4 regions of the Echinicola soli genome follow, and region 1 is predicted to be linked to each of the others. Evidence: riboswitches for the same ligand, from Rfam matches in the RefSeq annotation. Region 1 holds a riboswitch; each other region holds the start of a gene.
The links. Region 1 has a riboswitch for S-adenosylmethionine ahead of FKX85_RS10770 (O-succinylhomoserine sulfhydrylase). Riboswitches for the same ligand answer to the same signal wherever they lie in the genome.

Region 2: it holds a riboswitch for S-adenosylmethionine, as region 1 does, so the genes downstream of both, FKX85_RS15170 (homocysteine S-methyltransferase family protein) here and FKX85_RS10770 (O-succinylhomoserine sulfhydrylase) in region 1, are expected to answer to the same signal.
Region 3: it holds a riboswitch for S-adenosylmethionine, as region 1 does, so the genes downstream of both, FKX85_RS17140 (homoserine O-acetyltransferase family protein) here and FKX85_RS10770 (O-succinylhomoserine sulfhydrylase) in region 1, are expected to answer to the same signal.
Region 4: it holds a riboswitch for S-adenosylmethionine, as region 1 does, so the genes downstream of both, FKX85_RS11775 (hypothetical protein) here and FKX85_RS10770 (O-succinylhomoserine sulfhydrylase) in region 1, are expected to answer to the same signal.

The regions. Positions count from the first base shown of each region.
Region 1 is NZ_CP041253.1:2,687,689-2,692,772, forward strand. Features, by position in the region: gene FKX85_RS10760 (beta-N-acetylhexosaminidase) at 1-783, shown strand, start outside; gene FKX85_RS10765 (serpin family protein) at 848-2,095, opposite strand; gene FKX85_RS10770 (O-succinylhomoserine sulfhydrylase) at 2,313-3,488, opposite strand; SAM riboswitch class I at 3,628-3,739, opposite strand; gene FKX85_RS10775 (GDSL-type esterase/lipase family protein) at 3,821-4,495, opposite strand; gene FKX85_RS10780 (DUF4407 domain-containing protein) at 4,857-5,084, shown strand, end outside.
Region 2 is NZ_CP041253.1:3,851,669-3,856,752, reverse strand. Features, by position in the region: gene metH (methionine synthase) at 1-768, opposite strand, end outside; gene FKX85_RS15170 (homocysteine S-methyltransferase family protein) at 774-1,817, opposite strand; SAM riboswitch class I at 1,881-1,982, opposite strand; gene FKX85_RS15165 (hypothetical protein) at 2,168-3,475, opposite strand; gene FKX85_RS15160 (YbjQ family protein) at 3,800-4,120, shown strand; gene FKX85_RS15155 ((2Fe-2S) ferredoxin domain-containing protein) at 4,186-4,440, opposite strand; gene FKX85_RS15150 (DUF819 family protein) at 4,447-5,084, opposite strand, start outside.
Region 3 is NZ_CP041253.1:4,375,265-4,380,348, forward strand. Features, by position in the region: gene FKX85_RS17130 (30S ribosomal protein THX) at 281-388, shown strand; gene FKX85_RS17135 (hypothetical protein) at 1,142-2,167, shown strand; SAM riboswitch class I at 2,490-2,599, shown strand; gene FKX85_RS17140 (homoserine O-acetyltransferase family protein) at 2,831-3,886, shown strand; gene FKX85_RS17145 (homoserine dehydrogenase) at 3,879-5,084, shown strand, end outside.
Region 4 is NZ_CP041253.1:2,942,932-2,948,015, reverse strand. Features, by position in the region: gene FKX85_RS11785 (efflux RND transporter permease subunit) at 1-1,022, shown strand, start outside; gene FKX85_RS11780 (efflux transporter outer membrane subunit) at 1,025-2,485, shown strand; gene FKX85_RS11775 (hypothetical protein) at 3,395-3,886, opposite strand; SAM riboswitch class I at 4,011-4,123, opposite strand; gene FKX85_RS11770 (arginase) at 4,603-5,084, shown strand, end outside.

The DNA of each region.
Region 1 (5,084 bases):
GAAATCGATATGCCGGGACATACCAATGCTGCTTTGGCTTCTTACCCAGAGTTAAACTGTACAGACGAAGTACCTGAGCTCTATACGGGCATAGAAGTAGGGTTTAGTACGCTCTGCACGGACAAGGAAGTGACCTATCAGTTTATCGATGATGTCGTGCGCGAACTGGTAGAGATGACCCCTGGGCCATATATCCATATCGGTGGCGATGAGTCGCATGTGACGGCTTTGGAGGATTATATACCGTTTATCGAACAGGTACAAGATATTGTCAACTCATATGACAAACAGGCGATTGGCTGGGATGAAATCGCCCATGCAGCGTTACGGCCAAGTACCACCGCCCAGTACTGGGCAAAAGCTGAAAATGCAAAAATGGCTGTGGAACAGGGATCCAAGGTGTTGATTTCTCCTGCTAGTAAAGCCTATTTGGATATGCAGTATGATTCAACTACGAGATTGGGATTGCATTGGGCGGCTTATATTGAATTGGACAGCGCTTATATGTGGGAGCCTACCGAATTGGTAGAAGGCATTGACAAAGCTGATATTCTGGGTGTGGAAGCGCCGCTTTGGACAGAGACGATTGAGACGATGGATGATATCGAGTACATGGTGTTCCCCCGGTTGATCGGAATTGCTGAGGTGGCCTGGACTTCGCCGGAGAAACGGGACTGGGAAGGCTATAAGTCACGATTGCGCAAGCATACTGCGAGACTTGAGGCACTTGAGGTGAATTATTACCAGTCGCCATTGTTAGAAGAAAAGGAAGCAGCAGAATAAAAAAAAGCTAAGGCCAGTTTGGGAAAACTGGCCTTAGCTTTTTTAAGTCGAATATATTTAAGCTTTAAAGCAGTGACGGATCGCCCAGTTTTCCGATAAATAAAATAGTCCCGCTATGTTTTTCTTGGATGAAGAACAGGAATGGACGGTTCAGTTTTATGTTTAAGGGAGTGGAGGGACCGGCCGTGACTTCTATGATTTCCACAACGGTGGCTGCAGCAGCTTCAGTGCCTTTTTCGTCCACTTCGATCAGCGCATCGTGAATGACGCGGTTGATTTTTAAATAATCCGTTGGGGTGTCAAACAATTCAGTAAAGTTTCGTGGGTCAAATTTGAATGGTGTGACCAATCCCAGTGCTTGTAGATCTTCTTTAAGGTTGTCTATTTTTTTTCGTAATTTAAATTTGGGCATTTGGAGAAATAATGCCCTTTCCCGCGCTGCGGTTCGCCATCGCAAGAGGTTTTCTGCATTCAGTTGTTCTTCCACTTTATCCAAATTCAGGTCATCTGGGAGTAGGATTCCCATGGAGTATTGCCCAGTGCTATAGGGGATTTCCAGGTAGGTCAGATGGTCGGATTTGAGGTACCTGAAATCAGCAGGTTCTTGGGTCCTCATCATGTCCACATTGACAGTGGTTTGTTCATCGACATGGAATGGGGCTTGTTCAGTAGCGCTTTTTTCAAACTGGTATTTCCAATCTCCCTTGAAGTAAATGGCATTGACCAGGTACATGACCGCATCATCATGGATTTTATCCAGCATATTTTGAATAAGGTTATTGGTGTGGTCTTCTATCCAGTTATTGATGATGTCCACGGAGTTAGGATTTGCCATGTTTAGCCCGCTGAGAGCGGCAAAATAGTGTTGCTGGACAATTTCCTGGAAAGCTTCTTTTACGGTGAGGTTTTCTTTGTACCAGATACCGTTGGCGACGTTAAATGTTACCTTTGGGTCCACTTCCTGAAGGAATTGCGTAAGCCCTTTATTGGCCATATTGGCTTGGTCAATAGTAAGGTTATCGTATCTGAGGGCTTGCAAGTATTCTTCGAGGACAGTTCCTTTATTGCCGTTCATGGTCATGGATAGTGCCTGCTGAATACTGTAAGGGCTAAAAAAAAGGTTGGTATCATCATGGTTCCTTAGCTGCAGATAGAGGTCAATGGCGAAATCTCCGCTGTAGGAAGCCAGGGACTGTTCCTCATCTGTCAGCGTTCGCAGGTTGGGCAGGATCTCTTTGTCCTTGGGCTCGCTATCGATACATCCAACTGTGGAGGCAGTCATTAGAAGAAAAAAATAATAGATCTTTTTCATGGCTCGGTTATTTGGTTTTGTTCCCAAGACGGTGAAAATCAGGTGAGTGCTACAAAAATGAGATTGCGTCATAAAATAAAATGCCGTCATCACGAGGAGTGGCGGGAAGAAGCAATTTCTTGACTGAAAGGCAAGATTGCTGTGCTTCACTACTGTTCCGTTCGCAATGACGACTATTTATGACAGAGTCCCCTTAGCATCGACTGTTTGCGAGGTGCTATTTGGACTTTTCCAGTGCTCGCTCTATGTCCGCGATGATGTCATCATGGTGTTCCAATCCGGCAGAAAGCCTAATTAGCCCTGGAAGAATGCCTACACGTTGGCGTTCTTCTTCAGTGAGCTTGCTGTGGGTGGTAGATGCTGGGTGTGTAATGATACTTCTGGTATCCCCTAAGTTGGCTGTGACGGTGATCATCTGCAGTTCATCAATGAATCGCTGAGCTCTCTCGATGCCTCCTTTCAGCGTGAGTGTGACGATGCCGCCGCCATGTTTCATTTGTTTTTTGGCAAGGTCATGCTGTGGATGCGATTTTAGGAAAGGATATTTTACGAATTCAAGCTCATTGATGTCCTGGAAATAGGATGCTACCGCCAATGCATTGGCGCAGTGCCTTTCCATTCTGACCGCCAGTGTTTCCATGCTTCTGGAAAGGATCCAAGCATTGAAGGGGGAAATGGAAGGTCCTGTGTGGCGCGTAAAGAACTGCACGTCTTTGATCAATTCTTGCTTTCCAAGGATCAATCCTCCCAAGACACGTCCTTGACCATCAATGTACTTGGTAGCGCTGTGTGCCACGATATCCGCGCCCCACTTGGCCGGTTGCTGTAGGTAGGGAGTGGCGAAGCAGTTGTCCACCACTAAGATCAGATTATGCGCTTTGGCAAACTTACCGATCCACTCCAGGTCGATTACCTCTAGGCCAGGATTGGAAGGGGTCTCTATGAAGAGCATTTTGGTGTTGGGCTTCACGAGCTTGTCCCAGTTTTCGATATCCGAAATGTCTCCGTAGGTAGAGGTGATGCCCCATTTGGGGAATACTCTTGTGAGCAGCTGGTGGGTAGAGCCAAACAATGATCGGGAGGCAAGGATATGATCTCCTTGCTGTAGGAGAGAAGCTATGCTGCCAAACATTGCTGCCATTCCAGAGGCAGTGGCGATGCCGTCCTCGGTGCCTTCCAGAGCGCAAACTTTTTCGATCAAGTCTGAGCTGTTGGGATTGGCATAGCGGGAATAGATATTGCCGGGGATCTCCTCAGCAAACATCTGACGGGCCTCTTCGGCACTGTCAAAGGTAAAACTGGATGTCATGTAAATGGGAGCCGAATGTTCCCGTTGGTTGGATTTGGAAGAAGCGATCCTGATGGCTTCTGTTTCAAAGTGCTTATTTGACATGGTGTTTAATATCTTTCGGTTTTATAGAATCAGTAATTAATCATGAAAAATCAATAATTGTCTGGACATGGCATAGGCCAGCGAAATCCGGTAGTGGATAAGAAAAAAACGGTGAAAAGGTAGATTGGTCATAATGTCTAATTTATAGTTCCCTCAATTTTTTTTTTGGGCAGGTATTGGCACCTTTTCGCCGAGACGAATGGTTGCCAGAGGGTCGCAGAGCCTGGTCTCTCGCCTCTTCTGTATAAATCAGTTTCCTGAAGTCATGCAAAGTAACATCAGCACAGTTGATTTTCCAAACAATTTGGCTTTTGAGTATGCAAGATCAGCGCCTAGGGAATGTGTGGCTCGAGCATCTCTGCCCAGCCGTCGTAGCCCAGTTCGGTCATGTGGAGGCTGTCGGACAGGTAAATTTCTGGATTGGGTCGCCCTTTTTCATTGAGGGCAATGTCCCAAACGTTGACAAATTCAACGCCGATGGTTTTGTCGGCATAAACTTCCAGTAGACGGTTTAAGGATTCATAGTCTTCTTTGAGCTGCCACCTTGACGGACTTGGTTTGGGACTAATCAGGACGATTTCCGTTTCAGGAAGCTTGGACTTTAGTTTGCTGACCAGTTTTTGCATGGTGTTCAGGATGGTGACGGGGGTCTTGCCACTTGCCAAGTCATTGTCGCCCTCATAGATAAAAACTTTATGGGGGGCATAGCGGATGATCAGCTCTTCAGCATAATGTAGCAATTCAAAAGTCTGCGAACCACCAAAGCCAGTATTGACCACTGTGACGTCAGGAAAATAACGATCAATGTCCTTCCACATTCTTACGCTGGAGCTTCCAGTAAAAAGGTAGACATCTCCTGATGGTACAGGGGTGTTGGTGACGATTTGATCAACTTCTTTTCGAAATTTTTCGGGATTTTCCTGGGCTGATAGCGCATGGATAAAGGCTATCTGGAGAAGAACAAGCAGCAGGCCTGTGTTTCGGGTAAATGAAGATGGGATGGGCATTTGTTCTAGTGATTAGTGAAAAGGTTTTAGTCCATTATTCTGTCATGTAAATAACTAAAAATAATGGGAAAGGAGAAATGTTGACGTAGCGGAAAAGGGAAAGAAGTGTCAAATCGATTTTTCATTTCTGAACACATTTCCGTTCATAGAAAGGAATTGTGCGTTTTTGACCATTTTACTATATACGTTTTACGGCGGATTGGGCATTCTTTTTTACACCTTAAAAGTACTGATTGGTGGCATGATAGGCTGTTTTCATCACATTAGTTATTGGATGCGCTTTCCAATCCATAATTTCAGTGGATTGTTGCCCGCTTTTTGAGCAGAGGAAGAGGTAGTTGCCCAATGAAATAAACTGATAATGGAAAAAGTGAAAGTATTCTTTTTGTTTTGTAGTGGAGCCAATGTGTCCATTCTGAAAAAATGTCCTACCGAAACCAATAAATACGTGGGGATCGGAGGTACTGTGTTCTTTACAGGGGTTTTGGCAGCATTGTCAGCAGGATATGCTTTGTATACCGTTTTTGAAAGTTGGTATTGGGCAGTGATTTTCGGCTTGGTGTGGGGCGTAATGATATTTAATTTGGAC
Region 2 (5,084 bases), 1.2 Mb from region 1:
ATGATATAAGAACGCCGCATGCATGGCTTCACGAACTGGATTATTCCCCCTAAACGAAAAACTCACATTACTGACACCGCCGCTCACTTTGGCACCAGGCAGGTTTTCTTTTATCCACTTCGTGGCCTTGAAGAAGTCGATTGCATTGCTGCGATGTTCTTCCATTCCTGTGGCCACCGGAAAAATATTAGGGTCAAAAATGATGTCTTGGGGATTGAATTTCACGGTCTCTACCAAGATGTCATAACTCCTCTTGCAGATATCTACTCGACGCTGGTAAGTATCTGCCTGGCCATCTTCATCAAAAGCCATAACGACCACCGCCGCACCAAATTTCTTGATTGTCTTCGCTTGATGGATAAATTCTTGCTCTCCATTTTTCAAACTAATGGAGTTTACAATACCCTTTCCTTGGATACACTTTAGCCCGGCCAAAATGATATCCCACTTCGAGCTGTCGACGACAATGGGAATCCTACTGATCTCAGGTTCAGAAGCGATCAGGTTTAGGTATTTGACCATGGCCGCTTCTCCATCAAGCATCCCCTCATCCATACAGACATCCAGTACTTGTGCACCTCCCCTTACTTGGTCCAGGGCCACTTCCAAGGCCTCGTCAAACAGTCCATTCAGGATCAAACGGGCAAACTTCTTAGAACCTGTTACATTGGTTCGCTCACCGATATTGACAAAATTCAACTCTGGTGTAAACACCAATGGCTCCAACCCGGATAATTTGAGTTGGTTATTTTTAATCTTCGTATCCATTCCCACTATTCTTCTTCTAATGTAAACGCTAGTTTCCTGGGTTTGTATTTTTTACTTACTTCTCCTATCACCCGAATATGTTCTGGGGTAGTGCCACAGCAGCCTCCCAAAATATTGATCAACCCATCTTTGAGAAATTCTTCTACCTGATCAGCCATTTCTGTCGCTGTTTGATCGTATTGGCCAAACTCATTGGGCAGCCCAGCATTGGGATAAGCACTCACGTAGAATGGTGCTTTTTCTGCCAATACTTTTAGGTATGGCCTTAATTCCTTTGCACCCAAAGCACAATTCAACCCAATGCTCATCAAAGGTACGTGTGAAACCGAAATCAAAAAAGCTTCCGTGGTCTGTCCGCTCAATGTCCTACCAGAAGCATCGGTGATGGTACCGGAAATCATGATAGGGATCCCACCTTCCTCTGGCGAAAGAGGCAGGCCTTTTTCTTCAAAAACTTCCTGGATGGCAAATAATGCGGCTTTTGCATTTAAAGTATCAAAGATCGTCTCTACCAAAATGATATCTATACCACCATCCAATAGTCCCCTCACCTGCTCTGCGTACGCTTTGGCCAGTTGATCAAAATTTATGCCCCTATAACCAGGGTCATTAACATCTGGAGAAATAGAAGCTGTCCTATTGGTAGGCCCTACGGCTCCAGCCACAAAACGAGGCTGCTCCGGTGTCTTTTGACTGTAGGCCAAGGCAGCTTCTTTGGCAATTTTTGCAGATTCTACGTTGAGTTCATATGCCAAATGTGAAAGATCATAATCTTCCTGGGCAATCGATGTGCTGCTGAACGTGTTTGTTTCAATGATGTCCGCCCCTGCTTCCAGATAGGTATCATGGATGTCCCGAATGATCTTTGGCCGGCTCAGCGACAATAAATCATTATTGCCTTTGAGGGCTTTGTGGTGATTAGTTAAGTCCGGTGTCCTAAAATCCTCTTCTTCCAACGTGTAACGCTGGATCATGGTGCCCATCGCACCGTCAAGGATCAAAATCTTCTTTTCAACTTGCTGAAGTAATATGTCGGTTCGTGTATTCATGCTCTCATTAATAATACGAAAAGCTGTACCGAGCAAAGAACCGATAGAAAAACAATAATCTACCGCTCATCTTTTCCTGACAAGCTCAGGATGGGAGTTAGCACCTTGTGATATCAGGTTGCTAAGACGTCATAGGGCCCTTCCCTCGGTCTTTCTCGATAAGCAATTCCAAAGTTAACATGAATTGGTGGAAAAAAATTACAAATAGACAATTTTATTTAGGAAAATATTCAGTTGCAGCCAGTGGTTAATCGTTGCTGGTCGGTATCCCAAGGTCGATTGTAAACTATCTGCTCTTGGCTTTACCAAAAGCTCTCTGAAAACGAATATATATCGTATTTTTGAACGGGTCAGGGCCTGATTCCCACACCTACTTGTAAATAGGGATTGGACATAAATTGGGACATGCTGACCGTGCCGAGTTTATAGCTGCCAAAAGGTATCTCCACGCCCCCATATACAGAGCCCACCAAGGCTAATTTAGACTTTTTAGAGAGTGGAAATACTCGACTTAGATAAATTTCAGGTTTGGCCATTAATCCGCCATTTCGCAATTCCCCATCGTAATCAGGCAGGTCAATCAAGTCGGGGAAGTGCAATTTTCGCCTGTGAAGCAAACTGTAACGCACATTGCCGTACCCAAGGCCTCCCAAGGCTCCCACTTCCCAATTATAAATATCGATTAATTTTGCGCCTAGATTCCCATAAACCCTCAAACTGCTTAGACTTTGGTCATAATATTGGTTGGCTTCACCTTCCATGTTCAGGTTATACAAGTCAATGCCGTAAAGAAGTCCCCTGTTCTCGCCTAGGATCTTGACGCCCAGGTTTTCAGGGATTCCTTCAAGTGGTTTATATCCATTATTCTTCAAATGGGCGTTAAGGTCATTTGGTTTGGTGAAATGCCTACCATAAACAAAGTACAAACCAAGCGAGGCATCTCTGTAAAAGTAATTTTTCTCTGGAAGACTGATCCCCGCTCCCAAACGCACAAAAGCTCCACTTTGTAGATTATCAAAGGTCATTCCATTTAATTTCCAGGAATCTTCAAAAGGGTTAAAGGAATAACCTACCTTAGCAATCATGGTGACCACTTCTTCACTTGCCAAGAGATTAAGGTCATAGCCTACTTCAAATCCAATTTCAGTTAAAAAGCCTCCCATAAACTGGCTTCCCTTATTAATATCGTTCTTTCTGAGGATAAAACCATGTGCAGGATCAGCCAAAAACTGGTCCAAGGTCTCTCCTTCCCTTTCTTCAAGCATCTCCACATTAAGATATCCCATCCCAATGGACATATAATGAATCAGATGAAATTTCCCCTCCTCTGTAAAGCTATAGCCGAAATTAATAAAGGCCCTGGTCGTACGATAATCCAATTCATAAGTATTAAATGGAGTTTCTACGCCATTGTTTTGATAAAGCTCGGCACCTACGATAAAATCATTAAATCTCGTTTGGTAGCTAATACCGTAGGTATTGTAATTATTGGGCATGGGTGGCTGGCCATGGTTTTCCAAGAGCTCATTTAATCCTTGAAGATGGGCTCCGGAGGTGCCATAATAAACGCTGAAGCTGGTTCGCTGATAGCCTCTCTCTTGAGCCAAGACCCCTTCAGTACAGCAAAGCAGGATAAAAATTAAAACAATTGTCCTCATCAGGTGAAATTTCAGCTCAAAAATATAATTTTAATGTTAGAATGCGATAATTTTTAATCATGTTTATAGGCTTTGGGTATAGGTGAACTTTAAGGAGCTTTATCTATTTATTAGACCTAACGCGTAATTAATAACCAATTACCTGCCAGCTAATCCCTTCCGGTAAAAACTTCGCAGATGCTCTTTCCAGAAGACCAGCTTTTCCTTTTACACCAATAACTCTCTACAGATATTGCGCCAAAAACAACACATTTATTCGATTTTGTAGTATATTAACTCCCCTGTTTTAGTTTTTAACTCTTTAACAAATAAAAAATCAACAGTATGATTACAACAACCACTCCTTCTGTGGAAGGACACGAAATCAAGAAATATTGTGGAATAGTCACAGGAGAAACGATTATCGGAGCGAATGTTTTTAGAGATTTTTTTGCCAGTATTACGGATATTGTGGGCGGTCGCTCCGGCACATATGAGAAAGTACTGAAAGAAGCAAAGTCAACTTCCCTGATGGAAATGGAAATGCAAGCCAAGGCGATGGGAGGAAATGCCGTGGTAGGTGTAGACTTGGATTATGAAACTATTCGGGATGGCATGTTGATGGTGACAGCAAGTGGCACAGCCGTGTTTGTCGAACCTAAATAGTTCCCTTTGATTTTCTGTTTCGACAGTCATCCGTATCTTTCGGCTACGCTCAGGATACGGATGACTTATTCCAGGGTATTTTTTCCATCTAAGATTTGATGGATTTTTTCTTTGGTTCCCTTTTTGATCACTTCGTTATTGATCACCACCATGGGGCCAGTCTTGCAAAAATCCATGCATTTGGTCTTGACGATTTTATATTTTCCTTTATGTGTATCCAGTTTGGTCAGCTCTTGGATATCCTTTAATAATCCCTTGCATCCATTTTTCTTACAATCCGAACCGGCACAAACGAATATGAATTTCCTGAACTTTCCCATCTATAACTAAAGGTTAGATACCATTTGCAACAACAATCCACACAAATAAGCTCCATACGTACCCACAGCGTAGCCAAAAACAGCCAATAAAACTCCAACAGGAGCCAATGAAGGATGAAAAGCCGAAGCTACGATCGGCGCAGAAGCAGCACCGCCCACATTGGCTTGGGATCCCACTGCGACATAGAAAAACGGTGCTTTGATCAGGTACGCCACCACCAGCATGATCGTAATGTGAAAGACCATCCATAGCCCTCCTATGATAAACAGCGTAGGATTGTCCAGTATTGCAAATAGGTCCATTTGCATTCCTACAGTAGCGATAAGCACGTAAAGTAGCACACTTCCCAACCTACTGGCTCCTACACCTTCTAGATTTCTGGCCTTGGTAAATGACAGGATCAATCCACCCGTGGTAGCGATGATCACAATCCAAAAGAAAGGGGAATCCAATGAATACTTCTCCAGTTCTGGATAATTCGTTCCTATCCAAGGAGCAATAAAATCGGCCAGCCAATGAGCCAATCCAGTAATACCAAATCCTATCCCCAATACCATCAAGGTATCGGACATACTCGGGATCTTCATAATACTTCCACGATAGGCTTCCACTTTTTTCTGAAGGGCATCAATGGCTGAGCTAT
Region 3 (5,084 bases), 1.7 Mb from region 1:
GAGCTTCTTTACACCTCTCCCACCGGGATTGCTTTTAACCATTGATAGAAGCTAGCAATGCAATTTGTTGTCAGCCTTAGCGGACCTGTCTAGCCTTCGACTCTACCGGGCAGACAGACAGGTCCGCTCGGGCTGACATCACTTCACTGATAGTTTAAAAGGGATTTCCCTGATCTATCCCCAAAGCATTTGTTGTTCTCTTTTATGGCTATTACCTTAGCATTACCAGATTAAATAAATTCTTAAACCGTAAAATCATAAAAATATGGGCAAAGGAGACATGAAGACCAAAAGAGGTAAAACCCACAGGGGGACCTTTGGTAAAAGCAGACCGCGTAAAAATCAAAATATAGCTACCAAAAAAGAACAGTCACAAGCCACCAAGTAAGGCTTTCTTTACATTATTTTTAAACACTTAAGGGACTGTCTCATAAGTGGACTTCCGCCAGGCCCCAAAGAAGAGCTTTGGGCTTGATCCAGTGCATAAGTGATCTTTCTATACGTGCAGCAAGCGTTAATCAAGATCCCTTCGTTCGGCCTGTGATGACGGAATCCGAAAAAATGAGACAGTCTCTTTTTATTTCCACCACTTTTTGGATGTTGTTTATTTAAAGATCCAGGATCAAGCAATATTTCTGGGGGCAAGAGAAGATTGACATCCATTTGGTATGTCGCCAAGACAGGAAGTACTTTGTAGGAAAGTTCCAAATCTTATGAAAAACAAACAGCTTTGGGTTTTAGAGAATCTTTGTGGCAAAAAAGAAATCATATTAAAATAAAGGGATTCATGTCCCCAACTTTTCCACTTGTCCCATGCTAACCTCCTAGGGTCATAAAAGGGGACCAAGCAATATTTCTGGGTGATGAGAGATTTCCAGGTGGTTTTGGTAAGCATATTTCTCTTTAATTTAGCAATAGGAATGCGTGCTCCAGTATAAAAAAATCAGCGAAAACCTTATTAAAATGCGCCATCTGCGTGCTATCGAAACCAACCCTAATCCCCCCAACTTTTTCGTTTGATCCAAGATCCACCCGTTTCACATACATATTCCACTATATAATCTACTATTTGTACTATTACGCAATCCAATCAATCCTTCAGCATCGTAAATAGTTTTCATAAATCACAACTCACTATCTTATGAAAACATTAACGAAAGCAATTTTAAGAACAAGCCTCATCGTCCTGCCTACTCTAGGTTTCTATTCCTGTGACAACGATGAGGAAATGGACATGCCCGAGAATGAAGTAGCATCCTTATTCGTATCCAGCAATACGAGCGGGATGATTACCATTATTGATTTCTCATCAATGAATGATGTAAGCAGTAGTACTGTCGCTTCTGCAGGAACAGATGCCGATGGCATCTATTATGATGACCAAAATGACGAAATCATCCAATTGGTACGTTCTGACAATTCCCTCAATGTCTATTCGGATATCATGGCCTCTATGATGGACAAGGGACTGTCCATTTCATTGGGTCTAAGCGGAACAGGTAGTTTCGCCAGTGGCCGGGAAATCGCGGTTATGGATGACATGGTCATCGTAGCAGACTCCCCGGCAGAAGCAAACGGCAACCAAAGCAGCCTTTATGTATACCAAAAAAATGCCAGTGGATTCTCCCTTCTAAACACCTATGAGGTGGATTTTGCCCTGTGGGGCATCCATATAGAAGGTAATACTCTCTATGCCATAGTAGATAAAACAGCGGACTTAGCCGTATTCAATAACTTCATGGCCAATACTGATGGCATGATCACTCCAGACAAACGCGTTACTATCGAAGGACTCGGAAGGACTCATGGACTGACTTATTCGATGGAAGATGACCTGATGGTCCTTACCGACATCGGCGAGGCTTCTTCAGATAGCGATGGAGGTTTGGTCATCATCACCGACTTTACCAGCACATTTAACAGCGCAGCAGACGGTGGCACCATCTCCATGGCTGATCAAGCCAGAATCGAGGGCAATAATACCATGCTGGGAAATCCTGTGGATGTCGCATACAGTGAAGATAGCAAAATGATTTTCGTCGCAGAAAGAGCCAACGGTGGTGGGAAAGTATTGGTCTACGACTACTTCTCCTCAAACGGCAACCCCGCTCCAGCATATAGCTGGGACGTCGCAGGTGCTTCTGCCGTTTACTATTACGAGGACTAAGCGGTAATTGATTTTAATCTAGCTGAAACATTCAATCAATATTTCACAAAAGAGCTACACACCCTTCTACTACCAAAGGTGCCTTGATTTATTTAGGCACCTTTTTATATTTTGCCCACTTTCGATACCTTTCGAACAATAGGCCAAATACATTGCGCTTTTCAGGGCACTATTTCAATTAAGAGCCTCAAAACCTAATTCTCTATCGATTTTATAGGGTTTTATAGAGAGTATTATTTTCAAAAAACTCTTTTTCGAATACTTGCAAATTCAAAAATTGGATTGTTACTTTGTGTTATCCTTTACTTTTTAAAAGTACAAGGATTTATACAGAAGAGGTGAGAGACAGGCTCGCAGACCCTCTGGCAACCTGGAAAATCCAAGGTGCCAATTCCTGCCGAATGTGAATATCCGCATTTGGAAATATAAATTCTTAAACAATGAATTTTATAAAAAGGATACACACAGCAATACAACTTCACACACAAATCATCATCGAATTTCTTTTTATCGACAGGGATAACTTCATGCATCGTCGAATGTGCATGTGTATGTGCAACTAAGGACTCTCCTTTTGTCCGTATCGGGCACTATAATTTCTTTTATTCCCAATATTGATGATCCCAGTTGACCGAAGTCAACGCTAAACTTAAGAGTAAGAAAATGAATCTAACATCACCGTATCTGATTACCGATATGACACAGGAAACATTCCACTGTGAAGAGGAATTAAATCTCGAATCAGGTGAATCACTACCAGGATTTGAGATCAGCTATACTACTCAAGGGCATTTGACGCCAAAAAAAGATAATGTCATCTGGGTATTGCACGCACTGACAGGAGATGCCAATGTCCACGAATGGTGGAGTGGCCTGGTCGGAGAAGACAAGTTTTTTGTTCCTACAAAATACTTCATCGTCTGTGCCAACCTTCTAGGATCATGCTATGGATCCACGCAGCCACTTAGCGATAATCCCAACACCGGGAAACCATACTATTACGATTTCCCGAACCTGTCCACCCGTGACATGGCCAAGGCATTTGACCGTCTTCGCCAGCATTTGGGAATCCAGCAGATAGACACCATCATCGGTGGATCGCTTGGTGGCCAAGTAGCACTTGAATGGTCTTATAATTTACAAGAGCACGTAAAAAAAACGATCATAGTAGCCTCCAATGCCAAAACCTCCCCTTGGACGATTGGCTTCAATGAGGCCCAAAGAATGGCTATCGAATCGGACAGCACCTGGGGACAGAACTCACCTGATGCAGGCAAAAAAGGCCTGGAAGCGGCACGTGCCATCGGCATGCTCAGTTACCGCCATCAGGATATTTTCCATGCCAGCCAAGCCGAAACGGAAGAAAAGACAGATCATTTCCGCGTAAGTTCTTATCTGCGCTACCAAGGGCAAAAGCTCTCCAATCGCTTTAACGCCCTCTCCTACTGGGTGCTCACCAAAGCCATGGATAGCCATGATCTTGGAAGAGGCAGAGGTGGTACCGCCAAGGCACTTTCAGAGATTAAAGCGAAAGTACTCTCCATCGGGATCAATACAGATTTGCTCTTTACCAAAGAAGAATCGCAGTTTATCGGCAAAAATGTCCCTAATGGCACTTATCGGGAGATTTCTTCCATTTATGGCCATGATGCCTTTTTGGTAGAAAACGAACAGCTAAATTATATTCTAACATCTTTTTACCTGGAAAATAATGACTAACCGCATTGGTTTGTTTGGCTTTGGAGTGGTTGGCCAAGGATATTATGAAATTGCTAAAAACCACCGCCCAGCGCTTTTACCTGAAACAATTGTCGTACAGAACAAAAATAAAAAAAGGGATCATTCACTGCAGTTTTCCTTTGATCCGAAAGACATTTTGGATGATCCTTGTGACATCGGAATAGAGCTGATCTCGGATCCCGCACAGGCTTATGATTATGTCAGCAGCCTGCTAAAATCAGGAAAGAAAGTCATTTCAGCAAACAAAAAAATGCTTTCTGCCCACTTGCCAGCACTATTGGAACTGGAAAAAACTTATGGAGGAAGTCTTCTGTATGAGGCATCCGCTGCAGCAGGTATTCCGATCATTACTTGCTTGGATTGCCATTTTGCCGGGGACGATATCAGCAAGCTCCAAGGCATCCTCAATGGTTCCTCAAACTACATTCTAACCCGATTATTTCAGGATGACCTTAGCCTACAAGAGGCCGTAAAACTAGCCCAAGAAAATGGATTCGCAGAAGCAGACCCTACACTGGATATCAACGGAAGCGATGTCAGCAGCAAACTGACCATTCTGAGCCTCCATGCTTTTGGAAGGTATATCCCCGAAGGGGAAATCCTGACCATCGGAGTGCAGCATGTACATGCCGCAGATGTGGCGCTGGCCAAATCCCTGGGCCTAAAGATCAAGCTGATCGCCACAGCCCAAAAAGACAAAGAGGGCCTAAACCTGCACATCCTTCCTACTTTGGTCGGTGACAATGATCCATTGTTCTTGGTAGAAAATGAATACAATGCAGCAAAAATAACTTCCCAAAACCTTGGCGAACAATTCTTCCAAGGGAAAGGTGCCGGAAGCTTACCGACAGGTGCTTCCGTTTATGCGGACTTGACCAAGGCCGAAAAAGGCTATGGTTACAGCTACGATAAGCTCAATGGCAAAAAAATCACTACCGAACTTCCACAAGCTGCATCCTTGGAAGTAATCATCAGTGCGGACAGCCCTGATGCCCTGCATCCAGTAATCGGAAGTGCCTCCATCCACCAAGCCAATGGAAGGTATTGGGCCATCAGTACTGTTTCTACTGCCGAGCTCATCAAACGCCTCCCGGCCATAGAAGCCAATAAGCTCTCGATCGTAGCACTCAATAATACTATTAGTGAAGATAATGTCCTTGCCCAAATCCAAAGACAG
Region 4 (5,084 bases), 260 kb from region 1:
ATGAACTCACCAAGCAAGAAGCCATAGAAAAGGCCTTCACTTCTTACAATCCCAATTTTCCACAATATAAAATCAAGATCGACTACGAAAAGGCCAAGGCCATGGGCGTCAGCGTAAAGGATATGATGTTCACGATCCAGTCCAACTTTGGTCGTACCCGGGTGGGTGACTTTAACCGCTTTACCCGCCAATACATGGTCTATATGCAATCCGACACCCAATACAGGGAAACGCCCGATGCCATTAACTCGATCATGGTCAAAAACAGCCAAGGTGAAATGGTTCCGATCAACACCTTCGTGAAACTGGAAGAAACCTATGGCCCCGAGACAGTCTTCAGATACAACCTTTATAGTGCAGCACGGATCAATATCACCCCTGCCAAAGGATACAGTACCGGGGATGTCATGGGAGTCATCGAGGAGTTGAGCGAAAGTAAACTTCCCGCCAACCTTGGCTTCGAATGGACAGGAATGAGCTTGGAAGAAAAAAAATCAGGATCCAATACCACAATGATATTTGCCATCAGTATCATCCTGATCTATTTCATCCTGGCGGCCCAATATGAGAGTTTCTGGTTGCCCATGGCGGTGATCCTCTCCCTTCCAGCCGGTATCCTGGGTGTGTTTGTATTTATCAACCTTGCAGGTATCGAAAATAACATCTACGTGCAAGTCGGGCTGGTGATGCTGGTAGGCTTATTGGCCAAAAACGCTATCCTGATCGTGGAGTTTGTATCACAAAAGAGAAAAGAAGGGCTGAACGTAGCTGACGCAGTCATAGAGGCTTGTGCCCTTCGAATCCGTCCTATTTTGATGACATCCTTTGCCTTTACGGCGGGCTTGGTACCGTTGATGTTTTCGGTAGGCTCCTCTGCACAGGGAACCAAATCAGTAAGTATCGGCACAGCTGGTGGGATGATTTTCGGCATCAGTCTAGGGGTAATTTTCATCCCTGTACTGGCCTATATTTTCCAGCAGATCCAAGACAGGTACTTTATTGAAACCATTGAAAAAGAATAACTATGAATTCGCTAAAAAACATATTGCCCCTTGCCCTGGTCGTAATAGCGATGGCTGGTTGTAAAGTAGGGCAAAGCTATAAAAGGCCAGAAATAGATTTTCCTGACCAATACTACGGAGCGGACAGCCTCAGGGACAGCTTGATGACGGGCAAAAAGCCCATGGCATCGGTCGATTGGAAAGCCTATTTCAAAGACTCTATGTTGGTTGGTCTGATCGATTCAGCCTTGTCCAATAACTTTGACATGCAAAAAATGACAAAGGAAATCGACATTGGCTATCAGAACCTGCAGCAGTCCAAGGCTAACTTCCTGCCTTCTCTAGGCGCTTCCCCTTTTAAATATAACCGCGAATATTATTCAGAGTATTATAATAACTATGGTTCCAATAGAGCAAGAAGGAACCACGGAGATGATATCCCTACCTCGTTGTATACCGAGCGGATGGAGTACGTTTCCTCCCTGCAAGCCAGCTGGGAAATAGATATCTGGGGAAAGCTCCGGTGGCAAAAAGAGGCTGCCCGGGCATCGTTTATGAAAACCCAGGAATTCAGAAAAGCTGTACAAACGGCATTGGTCTCAGAAGTGGCGACTACTTACCTAAACATGCTCATGCTCAAATCACAGCTAACGGTTTCCAAGCGGAACTACGAATTGAGTAAAAACACACTTCGAATCGTTAAGCTACAGTATGATGCGGGAGAAACAACCTCCCTGGCCGTGCAACAGACCGAATCACAAATGCTACGTGCCAAAGCGTTGATCCCTGATCTGGAAAGGGATTATGCCATCCAGGAAACACGTCTCAACGAGTTGCTGGGACGGTCGCCCCGAGAGCTGGACCTCGTCCATCACTTGGAGGACATCACCTTTGACAGCACTTACCAAACAGGTGTGCCACTGGAACTGATCCAGAACAGACCGGACATCGCAGCGTCTGAATACAATTTGATTATCAGTAATGCCAATGTCGGTGTAACGCAGGCCATGAAATATCCATCGCTGACCATAAGTGGTGGGGTCGGTCTCAATTCTTATCAGATCGAGCACTTTCTTGACCCCTTGGGAGCTGGATTTGCCGTGCTGAACGGCGCTATTTTCCAACCGATTTTCCAAAATCGCAAGTTGAAAACCAATCACCTCATCGCGGTCAACAAAAGGGAAATCGCCCAACTGGATTTTAAGGAAACCATTGTAGGTGCAGTCGGCGAAGTATCCAATGCCCTTGTGACTATAGAAAAGCTTCAGGAAGCCCATGATATTGTAGAAGAAAGGCTTCAAGTCACCAATAAAGGTGTAAAAGACGCTTTTCTACTCTTCCAAAGTGGGTTTGCCAGTTACTTGGAGATCATCAATGCACAGGAAGATGCCCTGGAAAACCAAATGGAACTGGTAAGGCTAAAAACACAATTGGCCATCGCCAATATCGAGCTGTACCGCAGCCTTGGAGGCGGTTGGAAATAACTCAGATCAAGCGGAAATATTGGAATATGGGCATGGCAGACGCTATTTTATATGGAAGCAGGTAACGCTGATCCGCCCCGACGGGACAGGTTGGGCAGATCTCCGCTGATTCTTTATTTAAAAAATTGGAATTGAAGAGTGGTTCCAAACCAAGAGGCTGCCTGATCTCATCGGAATCAGGCAGCCTCTTCATATTCATAGTCATGGACAACGGCCACGGTAAATAGCCGAATAAAATGATTACGGTTTTAGCAGCAATCACCTGGCCAACACCCATAAATTCACGCTAAAACGGATCAAGCGGAAAAGTTGGGGGGATTAGGGTTAGTTTCGATAGCACGCAGATGATGCAGATTAATAAGATTTACGCTGATTTTTTTATACTGGAGCACGCATTACTATTGCTAAATTAAAGAGAAATATGCTTACCAAAACCACCTGGAAATCTCTCATCTTCCAGAAATATTGCTTAGTCTCAAAATGTGCTAAAAATGAGGCAAGCGAAAAAGTTGAGGGCATGAATCCCTTTATTTTAATAGGATTTCCTTTTTGTTTTTTTGCCACAAAGATTCTAAGACCCAAAGCTGTTTGTTTTCCATGAAATTTAGAATCCGCCTACAAAACACTTCGTGTCTTGGCGACTTCGTGGCGACATACCAAATGAATATAAATCTTCTCCCGCCCCCAAAAATATGGCTTGATCCGCTAAAACCCATTTCCAACCGCTAGAGCATTGTTCCAATGATCAACAGGGAAAGGGGATTCTAAAAAAACATCAAGAATTTATCTTCTCCCAGAAATATTGCTTGCCCCTAATCCTGCATTTCTCTTTGGCCAAAAAAAGAACCCTTGATGCTATATCAAGGGTTCTTTTATTTATGGTTATTAGTGATGGCTTATTATTGTATCTTAATTGCTCAGTTCATTCAAGAGCAACTTTTCTTCTAAACGGTGCTTCTCTTGATTGATCAGCACTTTTCTCAGTACTTGCTTAAACCTGATTTCTTCATTTACAATTCTGAAAATTTTCTCTAGGTATTGCTTGGCCACTGCTTCATTCTTTTTGTAAAACTTCAGTGTGAAACTTCTATTTTCATGGATGTTTTCCAAATAAATCTCTTTGGGCTGACCCGCCAAAACAATACCCCTAAAGAAAGCATAATGCGCTGCTATATCTCCTTTTAGGGTAAAATAAATTGCTTGGAATTTTTTATTGGCATCAGCATAATTATGAAAACCAAAAGATCCCTGGCCTTCCAATTGAACAAATTCATTATGTGCTAGCCAGTCATAAGCACTCAGTGAAGTCAGGTCCTTGTCTTTGTTCCTACTTACTGACTGAAAGCTGAAGATATTATTGTTTTGGGTGGAAATGTTATAGTTAGAAGCTATTGCTGTCATGTTTTCTTAATTTGAGATGGTTACTAGTTAATTTTTTTTTTGCGGATTTGTTGCGATCAGCAACAACACCTTTTCGGTTCTTTCAGCAAGTTCTGCATTCGCATTGTTAGTCTCATGGCTTTTACATTTATAGGTCCTCAAATGATTTCGGCAGGATTTAGCACCTTTTCTCTTTATGAGAGGGATAGGTTGCTATAGGTTCTTTGAGCCTGTTCTCTCCCCTATTCTTTATAAATCAGCTACTGAGCTTGCTCCGCTTTTCGCTAATAACTGCTTCAAAGGTACGACATTTTTTTACAAAAACTAATTTCCCTATAGAATTTGTAGGGAATATTATTTTCCTCTCCTAACCCTTCCGCTCTTTACCCAATTGTGAACGCCCTCTATCCCTCATTCCTTTGTAATTTAGTGCTTTATCACACTGCAAAATAGCATTTCAAGCTATCTTATCGTTACAAAAAGAACCAACATTTTAACATACAGGTATTGCTAAAAACCAAGTGTACGAATGAGGAAATCAACATACCCCTCCATTCGGTGAACGAAATCATCACCATATCATCTATGTTTACCCTCCTTCAACTTTCCCATTCCCTTAAAACCTCACAACCTTTAGAACCTCCCTTCTCCCATAAATGCACAATTTTGACTACTTTTGTGGCAATAAATTCATTGATTGGATTTGCCCAATATAACGAACTAGAGATTTACCCATTATGAGAAACATTAAGCTTGTAGAAGTACGGTCAGAACTTGCCGCAGGCACTAGGGGTGCCAGCCTGGGAATTGATGCGCTAAAAGTGGCCAGCTTGGGAAAAAAGTCGGATTTCTTTACCCGGTTTGATCCCATCAATGTGCCAGACGCGAATAATTACCTTTGGAAAAACAACCCCTATCCTCATGCCAGGTACATCGATGGGGTACACGAAGTACTCAGCAATGTCCATGACACCATAAAGGTACTTCGTCTGGAAAAAAAGTTTCCTATTGTCCTGGCCGGAGATCACTCCACAGCTGCCGGAACCATCATGGGAATCAAAGCCGCCAATCCTGAAAAGCGACTTGGGGTGATCTGGATCGATGCCCATGCTGACATCCACAGTCCTTATACCAGCCCATCAGGAAATATGCACGGCATGCCACTGGGCATGTGCCTGCAAGAAGACAACCTGGAAAACAAGCAGCAGGAGCCTTCAGC